3 regions of the Ruegeria sp. BI11 genome follow, and region 2 is predicted to be linked to each of the others. Evidence: riboswitches for the same ligand, from Rfam matches in the RefSeq annotation. Region 2 holds a riboswitch; each other region holds the start of a gene.

The links. A riboswitch is a leader RNA that binds a small molecule or an ion and turns the genes downstream of it on or off. The one in region 2 is predicted to bind thiamine pyrophosphate.
Region 1: linked by a shared signal. The riboswitch ahead of thiD (bifunctional hydroxymethylpyrimidine kinase/phosphomethylpyrimidine kinase) and the one ahead of thiC (phosphomethylpyrimidine synthase ThiC) in region 2 are both predicted to bind thiamine pyrophosphate.
Region 3: linked by a shared signal. The riboswitch ahead of thiB (thiamine ABC transporter substrate binding subunit) and the one ahead of thiC (phosphomethylpyrimidine synthase ThiC) in region 2 are both predicted to bind thiamine pyrophosphate.

Annotation. Positions count from the first base shown of each region.
Region 1 is NZ_JBQFSM010000004.1:84,071-87,276, reverse strand. It holds gene ACR0DT_RS10925 (FAD-dependent oxidoreductase) at 1-653, opposite strand, end outside; gene thiD (bifunctional hydroxymethylpyrimidine kinase/phosphomethylpyrimidine kinase) at 650-1,453, opposite strand; TPP riboswitch at 1,497-1,603, opposite strand; gene dnaJ (molecular chaperone DnaJ) at 1,732-2,886, opposite strand; gene dnaK (molecular chaperone DnaK) at 2,961-3,206, opposite strand, start outside.
Region 2 is NZ_JBQFSM010000010.1:162,802-166,007, forward strand. It holds gene ACR0DT_RS19275 (YcaO-like family protein) at 1-913, opposite strand, end outside; TPP riboswitch at 1,246-1,365, shown strand; gene thiC (phosphomethylpyrimidine synthase ThiC) at 1,474-3,206, shown strand, end outside.
Region 3 is NZ_JBQFSM010000021.1:9,698-12,903, forward strand. It holds gene ACR0DT_RS23955 (ABC transporter permease family protein) at 1-473, opposite strand, end outside; gene thiB (thiamine ABC transporter substrate binding subunit) at 449-1,429, opposite strand; TPP riboswitch at 1,462-1,566, opposite strand; gene ACR0DT_RS23965 (LysR family transcriptional regulator) at 1,740-2,612, opposite strand; gene ACR0DT_RS23970 (trimethylamine methyltransferase family protein) at 2,722-3,206, shown strand, end outside.

The DNA of each region.
Region 1 (3,206 bases), on a different contig from region 2:
CGCGGCACGATGTACAGCGGCATCCTTGGATGCAGCAGACGCACGGGGCGGGTCAGGGTCACATCCCGGCAGCGGATCACCAGCATCTCACCCTTCACACCACGCAGGTCATGCAACACTTCGCGGGCGTGCAGTCCGCGGCAATCGATTGCATTCTCCAACCGGGACGGGGCCAGTTTTCGGTAGAACGTGACACCCTGTTCCTGCAACTGACGGTGCAAATCACGCAGCGCCTGTCGCGGGTCCAGATGCGCCTCATCCGCAAAGTGCAGACCTTTGGCAAAACTGGTCAAATCAGGCTCTAATTGGAGTAATTTGGCTCGATCGACTTCAACATACCCGTCGGTACGGCGGGCAAATCGGCGCAGATCGGGCAAATCGCGCGGATTGGCGACGACCAAAGTGCCCCGCCGCGAAACTTGCGTGCGCGCGGCCCACCACTCCAAAGCGGCCTGACCTAGACGCAAAACCGGTTCCTCGGCGTTTTCAAACTCGCACCACGGGGCCAGCATGCCGCCCGCCCACCACGAACACCCATGCGGGCCCGGCGAACCGCCGGGGTCATACACCTGAACATTTGCCCCGCGCGACACCAGTTCACTGGCGACAGCCAATCCCGCCACGCCAGCCCCTATGATCGACCAAACAGTCACGCGGGCCAGACCCGATGAAAATGATGAACCGGACCGTGCCCCTGCCCGACCATCAGAGTGTCAGCTTGGATAATGGCCCCTTGCAGATAGTCATGCGCCTGCGCAACCGCGTCGGTCAGACCAAGCCCCTGCGCCAACCCTGCCGCGATCGAAGACGACAGGGTGCAACCGGTGCCATGCGTATTGCGCGTGTCGCACCGGGGGGCCGTGAATTCAGCCAAAGCGCCTGAAGGGTTAATCAGAAGGTCGTGACAAACGTCCCCGCGCCTATGCCCCCCTTTCATCAGCACCGACTGCGCGCCCAACCCGCACAACGCCATCCCTTGGGCGATCATCTGATCGGGGGTTTCGGCGTCAGTTGCTCCAAGCAAACACGCGGCCTCGGGCAAGTTCGGGGTCAAAATGGTCGCTCGGGGCAAAAGAATCTCACGCAGGGTCTGAACTGCGTCCCGCGCCAGCAAAGCATCACCGGATTTGGCGATCATCACCGGATCCAAAACCACAGGGCCGTCAAATGCAGCAATGGCTTCGGCCACGGTTTGGATAATATCAGGCGTCGCTAGCATGCCGATCTTGATCGCGCCCACATCTAGGTCGGTCAGCACCGCATCGATCTGGGCGGCAACCACGTTCAGCGGTATCCCATGCACCGCCGTCACAGCCCGCGTGTTCTGCGCCGTCACTGCTGTGATTACACTGGCCCCATACACGCCCAGCGCGGACATCGCCTTAAGATCCGCCTGAATCCCAGCCCCGCCCCCGCTGTCCGAGCCCGCAATAGTCAGGGCAATATGCGCCATATCGTTGCTCCATCTTCTAAGGGCAACGCAGCATGGAAAACGTCTGTATGTGTAGACCGTTCCCTCCGCCGGTATTGCCCGGATCAGGTTCGATGGGTTAGCGCGTTCACGCCTCTCAGCCCTTTGATCAGGGCACCCCAACGGTTGGCGCGACAATCTCAGGGGTTGCGAGGGGATTCAAGGGCCAATTTTGGCGCAGTTCATCAACGAACTGGACCTATGAAACGAAAAAAGCCGACCCAAGGGGATCGGCTCATTCGAAAATTGGCAGCGTGGTCTTAACCCTTCATTCCATCCCAAAAGGATTTGACGGATGAGAAAAAGCTTTTTGATTCCGGATGGTTATCTTCACCCAGGTCGTCGAACTCACGCAGCAGTTCTTTCTGGCGGCTGGTCAGATTTACCGGTGTTTCCACGGCGAGCTCGATGAACATGTCACCCACGCCACCGCCACGCAGGGCGGGCATGCCCTTGCCGCGCAGGCGCATCTGGCGGCCTGACTGGCTGCCTGCCGGAATCTGCACGCGGCCGCGGCCACCGTCGATGGTTGGCACTTCGATCGATCCGCCCAGCGCGGCCTTGCCCATGCTGACCGGAACGCGGCAATACAAGTTCACACTGTCGCGTTCGAACAGCTTGTGATCCGACACTTCGACAAAGATGTACAAATCACCCGGAGGGCCACCACGCATGCCGGCCTCACCCTCACCTGCCAGGCGAATACGCGTACCGGTTTCCACGCCGGCGGGAATGTTGACGGACAGCGCCCGCTCTTTTTCTACGCGGCCTGCACCGCCGCAGGCTTTACAGGGGTTCTTGATGATCTGACCCAGCCCCGAACAAGTCGGGCACGAGCGTTCAACGGTAAAGAAACCCTGCTGCGCACGTACCTTGCCCATGCCCGAGCAGGTCGGACAAGTGGTCGGCTCTACTCCGCCTTCCGCGCCCGAACCGTCACAGGCCGAACAGGCCACAGCGGCGGGAACACTGATGGTTTTCTGCAGACCTGCGAACGCCTCTTCCAGCGTTACGCGAAGGTTATAGCGAAGGTCCGATCCGCGCGCCGCACGACGTCCGCCACCGGCACCGCCACGCTGACCGCCCATGAAATCGCCGAACAAATCGTCGAACACATCCGAGAACGCGCTGGAGAAGTCACCCTGACCAAAGCCGCCGCCGGGACGACCACCGCCGCCACCCATACCGTTTTCAAAGGCCGCGTGGCCAAAGCGGTCGTAAGCAGCTTTTTTGTCAGCGTCGCGCAGAACATCATAAGCCTCGTTGGCCTCTTTGAACTGCGACTCGGCATCCGGGTTGTCTTTGTTGCGATCGGGATGCAACTCTTTGGCTTTCTTACGAAAACCCTTTTTGATTTCATCCGCCGATGCGCCCTTAGCTACGCCGAGCACATCATAGTAGTCGCGTTTTGACATCAGTGTTTCCTTCTGCCTCAACGTAATCGGGCCGGCCCGGCAACCGGACCGGCCCGCATTGGCCCGGTTACCCGTTAGTTACGCTTGTCGTCGTCCAGATCTTCGAACTCGGCGTCGACAATGTCATCCTCACCCGGTGCAGCATCTGCCGCTGCAGGCTCATCCTCACCTTCTTCGGCTTGCGCCTTATAGATGGCTTCGCCCAGCTTCATGGCCGCTTCGGTGACGTTCTGGATGCCCGACTTGATCTTGTCGGCATTTTCGGTCTCCAGCTCGTCCTTCAGCGCAGCAATTGCCAGCTCGATGGCTTCGATGGTGGT
Region 2 (3,206 bases):
CCTGATCGGTGAACTCCTCGGGGTCCAGGTCATCCCGCGCACCCGAGATATAGGTCAGCCGTGTTTGTGCCGCCTCGGTCAGGGCTCGCAGTAGGGCGATCGCCCGGTCCGGATGGCAGCCATCCCCGATGCCAATATGGCCGGGTTGCCCACCGTCTTCGCAAATCACACAACGGAAACTGGCAATACCGATATCCGACGTTGTGTTCCACAACCCGATCTCTAACCCGGCCGCGGTAATCATCCCGATGGCTTGTCGGCAGCGTGGATCCTCAACACTATCCGGATCAAGGCGGGGCGCTCCTGCGCGGTGGTGCCACAGCGTCGTGGCATCCCTTTCGATCAACTCGCAGATGGCGTGACAGCTGGCCTCAATCACGTTGTTGCCCGACGCCAACCCGTTGGTGGTGCGCGGAAAGGCAGCGTGACCACCGACTGGCGCACTTGTATAGTCAGTATCGACCATTTCAAGCGGGACCCAACATGCCTGACCGACAGCCAGATCATGTCCCTGCACCCACAGAATATTAGCATGCGGATCAAACCGCCCACCGGTCACACACGGCAAGCCCGCTACGTCGACCACCGCCGTTTCATTGGCAAGTTCGGCATACCTGGCCAAACGCTGTGGCAGTTGAACCCGTTCAGCATGCCACGATTCAATTGCCTCCATCACGCCCGAGGCCTCGGCCGCTCGCAGTGACAGCCCTTTGCCCAGAGACACCGCAACTGATCGGGAATTGGGTCGGGCGACCATCACTGTGGGCAAACCGATCCGGTCTAAACCCGTCAGGTTTGCAATCCGGGTGATGCCCATGTCTTTCAGAAATGGCTTAACAATTTGCAAGGTCTGCTCAGGGTCGCGCAGCCGATGCGTATCCAGCACATATTGCTTCTGCGATCCATCTGGCATGTTACGGGCCTTGCTGAAAAATTTGACCGCAACGTAAAAATAACTTCGCCGGGTCAGTCTGTTACGACGCAGGATGATGGATCGAACCCTATCGGTCAACCGCTGTGGTGCTCAGACCTAAAGAGGATCCGTCGCGGCCCGGGGTTTTAATTTAACATAACAATCCTTATCGTCTTTATGGTTTGATGAAGAACTGGTTTAAATCCAATGTCCTAAATTTATCCAAAATGTTAGTTGCTGAATTGAGCAATCGAAACGCCCAAGGATTGATAAAAAACTCTGAAACAAATGAAATTCTGAGCTTGTTTTAAGTGCGAACCTCAAGCTAAACCTGCAGCACGCAGGGGAGTCCCACCAAGGGGACTGAGAGGCTGACGGGGCAATGCCCGGCGATGCGACCCTTTGAACCTGACCCAGTTGATACTGGCGTAGGAAGCTAGGGCGCGCAGGCCAAGGAACCGGTGGGCGCACTCCGAACAGAGGGCTTTCCGCCTTCTCGTTTCCCCAAGCCAAAACTCATCTGGTGTCTTTTTGAGTTGAACTGCTTGAGGAGCACCAACATGAATATCCCCAATCCCAAGATCACCACGGGTGAACTGCCCGCTTCGCGCAAAATTTATGTGGATGGTACTTTGCACCCGGACGTGCGCGTGCCGATGCGTGAAATATCGGTCCATCCCACTGCCGGGGAACCGCCCCTGCCCGTCTATGACAGCTCGGGGCCATATACTGACCCGCAGGTGATGACGGACATTCGGCAGGGTCTGGCACCTCTGCGCCGCAAGTGGATCGAAGCACGGGCAGATGTCGAAGAATATGATGGTCGTCAGATCAAACCTGAGGACAACGGCTTTGTTGAAGGCGACCGATTGACGCCCGAGTTTCCGGTACGTCCTCGTCCTTTGCGTGCAAAGGATGGCAAAGCCGTAACGCAACTGGCTTATGCCCGCGCTGGTATCGTCACTCCGGAAATGGAGTTCATTTCCATTCGCGAAAACCAGCTGCGCGAAGCCGTCACCGAACAACGCGAGGGCAATGATTGGGGTGCAAGCATTCCCGATTATGTGACTCCGGAATTCGTGCGTGATGAGGTCGCCGCCGGGCGCGCCATTATCCCCGCCAATATTAACCACCCAGAAAGTGAGCCGATGATCATCGGGCGCAATTTCCTGGTCAAGATCAATGCCAATATGGGCACGTCGGCCGTGACCTCTTCGATGGAAGAGGAAGTGGACAAGATGGTCTGGTCGATCCGTTGGGGCGCGGACACTGTGATGGATCTGTCGACGGGACGTAATATTCACAACACTCGCGAATGGATCATCCGCAACAGCCCGGTTCCCATCGGTACAGTGCCTCTGTATCAAGCCTTGGAAAAGGTAAACGGTATTGCCGAGGACCTGACTTGGGAGGTGTTCCGTGACACCCTGATCGAACAGGCCGAACAGGGCGTGGACTATTTCACCATCCACGCGGGCGTGCGCCTGCATATGGTGCCGATGACGGTGAAACGGGTCACCGGGATCGTTTCGCGCGGCGGGTCGATCATGGCAAAGTGGTGCCTGCATCACCACAAGGAAAGCTTCCTGTATGAGCATTTCGACGAGATTTGCGACATCTGCCGGGCCTATGACGTGTCGTTCAGCTTGGGTGACGGGCTGCGCCCCGGCTCGATCGCCGACGCAAATGACGAAGCTCAATTCGCCGAGTTGGAGACGCTGGGTGAGCTGACCAAAATCGCGTGGGCCAAGGATTGTCAGGTGATGATCGAAGGCCCGGGCCATGTGGCCATGCACAAGATCAAGGAAAACATGGACAAGCAATTGGAGTGCTGCCACGAAGCGCCGTTTTATACGCTTGGCCCCCTAACCACCGATATCGCGCCGGGATACGACCACATCACCAGTGGTATCGGTGCGGCGATGATCGGCTGGTTTGGCTGTGCGATGCTGTGCTACGTCACACCCAAAGAGCATCTGGGGCTGCCGGACCGGGATGATGTGAAAACCGGGGTTATCACCTATAAGATTGCCGCTCATGCCGCCGATCTGGCCAAGGGTTTGCCGGGCGCGCAACGCCGCGATGATGCGTTGTCCCGTGCCCGGTTTGAATTCCGCTGGGAAGATCAGTTCAACCTTTCCCTAGACCCTGAAACGGCGCGTGAATTCCACGATCAAACCTTGCCTAAGCAGGCACATAAGGTGGCGCATTTCTGTTCGATGTGCGGGCCGAAATTCTGCTCGATGCGGATTAGCCATGACATTCGAACTGAAGCGCAAAAAGAAGGCATGGA
Region 3 (3,206 bases), on a different contig from region 2:
GGGATTTCCTGCCACGCTTGCAGGATCAGCCGCGTGGCCAAAGGCAAATTAAAGAACACATGGGCCAAAACCACCCCGTGCAGGCCGTAGATGCGCAAAGGCGGCAGGCCAAACAGCCCTAGAATGTCGGAAATCCATCCAGCACGGCCAAAAACCTGCAACAGCCCAAGGATCGCGACGATGACCGGCAGAATGAAGGGGGCACCCAACAGTGCGATCAGGGCCGACCTGCCACGAAATCGACGTCGGGCCAGCGCTCGCGCAACTGGGATGGCCAACCCGGCACTGAACAGCGCAGACAACACTGCCTGAATAAGTGTGAAACGTAATGCCGCCCAATCGGCCGGGCCGAAACCGCCCGCTGTATCAGCGCGCAGGGCCACCGCGGCCAGAGTGCCCAATATCAGCGCAGAAACCAGTGTCGCTGCGCCAACACCTGGCCAGGGGCTTACTGGCTGAGCGCGCCCAGCCATTCTGCAAGCGCCTGATCCCGCACGGCTGCGGCTTCATCCGGGGTGAACAGCAGGGACTTTTCCGGCGTGATCAGCGTGTCAAACCCCTCGGGCAGACCGGCGGCAGGAGTCACTGCCGGATACATCCAGTTGGTGGTTGGAATGATCTGCTGGAAAGTGTCCGAGACCATGAATTCCAGAAACTGATCTGCCAGTTCGGGCTGATCGGTTCCGGCCAGCTTTGCCGCAACCTCGACCTGCATATAGTGCCCTTCGTCAAAGGCCGCTGCCGCTTTGCTGGCGTCTTCCTCGGCGATCAGGTGGTAAGCGGGTGACGTGGTGTAGCTGAGCACCATGTCGGCCTCACCCTCAAGAAACAGACCATACGCCTCGGACCAGCCTTTTGTCACGGTCACGATATTATCGGCAAGTCCGGCCCAAATCTCTGGCGCTTCGTCACCATAGGCTGCCTTGACCCACAACAGCAGCCCCAGACCCGGAGTAGAAGAACGCGGGTCTTGAATTATGATCTTGGTTTCACCCTCGGCCAGTTCACGGAAATTGGCAGGTGCTGCCGCATCAGCGTTATGGACGAAAGCGAAATAACCCCAGTCATAAGGCGCAAACACGTCGTCTGCCCATTCAATTGGGAGAGTATAGTCAGCACTGACAGAGTTAGAGGCAAACAAGCCGGTTTCCTTGGCTGCCGTAATCAGGCCTGTATCCAATCCAAGGACTACATCGGCGTCTGTGTTTTCGCCCTCAAGCCGAAGACGCGACAGCAGCGCTGCACCATCCTCGACGCCCACAAGATTCAGATCGCAGTCACAAACTGCCTCGAACGCCTCTACCACCTTGGGACCCGGACCCCAATCCGAGACAAAGCTGTCATAGGTGTAAACGGTCAGCTGAGGTTTGTCGGCTGCTACAGCCGCTGTGGCGCTCAGAAGTCCCGCAGCAATCATCAGATGTTTCATGTCATCCTCCATTGCGGCGAGAGGGCAAGGATGGATGAAACCGTTACCTTTCCCTCCGCCGGTTCTAGCCGGTTCAGGTTCTACGGGTTCGCCAAAGGCATCTCAGCGCAGCAGGCCACGCACCCCGAGGTGAGGTCGTGACTAGGGTGGATCGGATCAAAAGACAACCGGATTTACGTGTTTTTGGCTTTTTCAATGGTCTGACTGCCTGACCTCAGCAATGTGGTGACCGTTCGGGTCTAAACTGATTTTGGTATCGGTTGGTTTCGAAACCCCGGGCCAAACGAGGCTTGGCTGGCCTAAACCTGGCTCAATCGCCAGTCTCAGTGATCAGCCATTCCTGGACCTGACGTACTTCGCGGCGCGTATTGCTAGGGTTTCGCACGTCAACAAAATAGGCATGAGTTGGCGAGATATTTTCATCGAAAAGGCGAACAACCCTGCCCTCAGCCAGGTCTTGATCGATCAGCGGCAGCCAGCCAATCGTGACGCCCTGACCTTGTGCTGCGCCACGCAACAAGACGTTGGCGTCCTCGAAAATTGGCCCCTGCAAAGGATTGTCGACCGGCACGCCCATTGTCGCAAACCAATCCAGCCATCCCCAATGGTTCTTTTGATGTAGCAGTGGCAGACGCAACAGATCCGCCGGGTGTTCAATGTGACCGTTGGCACAGACAAAGCTGCGGGATGCAATTGCAACAGGACTGAGCTCCAGCAGCTTAAGTGCATCACCCGTTCTTTCCGCCATGCGTGCCCAACGGATAACGATATCGACGTTTTTCGTATCGAACGTTCCGGGCTGGAACGAAGGTACTACTTCCAGTTCGATATCCGGATGCGTCGCCCAAAGGTCACTTACTCGCGGCATCAACCAGCGCGCCGTGAAAATCGGCCCGGCCGATATGCGAACGGCTTTGCGCGCACTGCGGTGCAACGTGCGCACGGCGTTATCCAGAACTCCGAACGCCTGGCTTGTGGCTTTGGCCAAGCGCCTGCCGTCTTCTGTCAAAGCAACGTCCCGACCTTCGCGGCGGAACAATTTGACGCCGAGCTGATCTTCTAACCCCCTTACATGGTGGCTGATGGCAGTCGGTGTAACGGACAAATCCTCAGCAGCGGCACGGAAGCTGCCATGCCGGGCGGCTGCATCAAAGGCGCGTAAGGCAGGAAGAGACGCTTTCACAATATACCTATTGATAAGTTAAACTCATTAATTGCTGAGAAACTTGCCTTTGTAAATTTATTCTACACCTGTTCATCATGTGTTTGCAGCAAATTGAGCTCATGAGTCGATGACCCAGGCAAACCGACGGCGCGGTCGTAAAGACCGTTTAAAACAGGTAACGGACACCGACGCCCCCGCACCCGTTTGGCCCGGTGTGGTCGGTGGGCGCTTAAAGCCGCTTACCCTGGATGAGGTGACTCTGATCGGAGAAACCGCGTTCTCGCTATTGGAGACGCTAGGATTGAGCCAGCCCATTCCGTCTATGGTTGAAAAGGTCACCACTGCGGGTGGCGCCATGACCCCGGACGGTCGGTTGCTGTTTCCGCGAATGCTGGTGCAATGGGCGATCGACGGGGCGCAGCGCGGATTTACCCTATGCGGTCAAAATCCCGACCATGACCTTAAGATCGAGGCGGCGCGGGTGCATATGTCCACTGGTGGTGCTGCGCCCGGCGTGTTCGACCTTGAAACGCATGAATATCGCGACTCGACCCTGCAAGACCTCTACGACGCAGCGCGGATCGTGGACCGGTTGGAGAATATTCACCATTT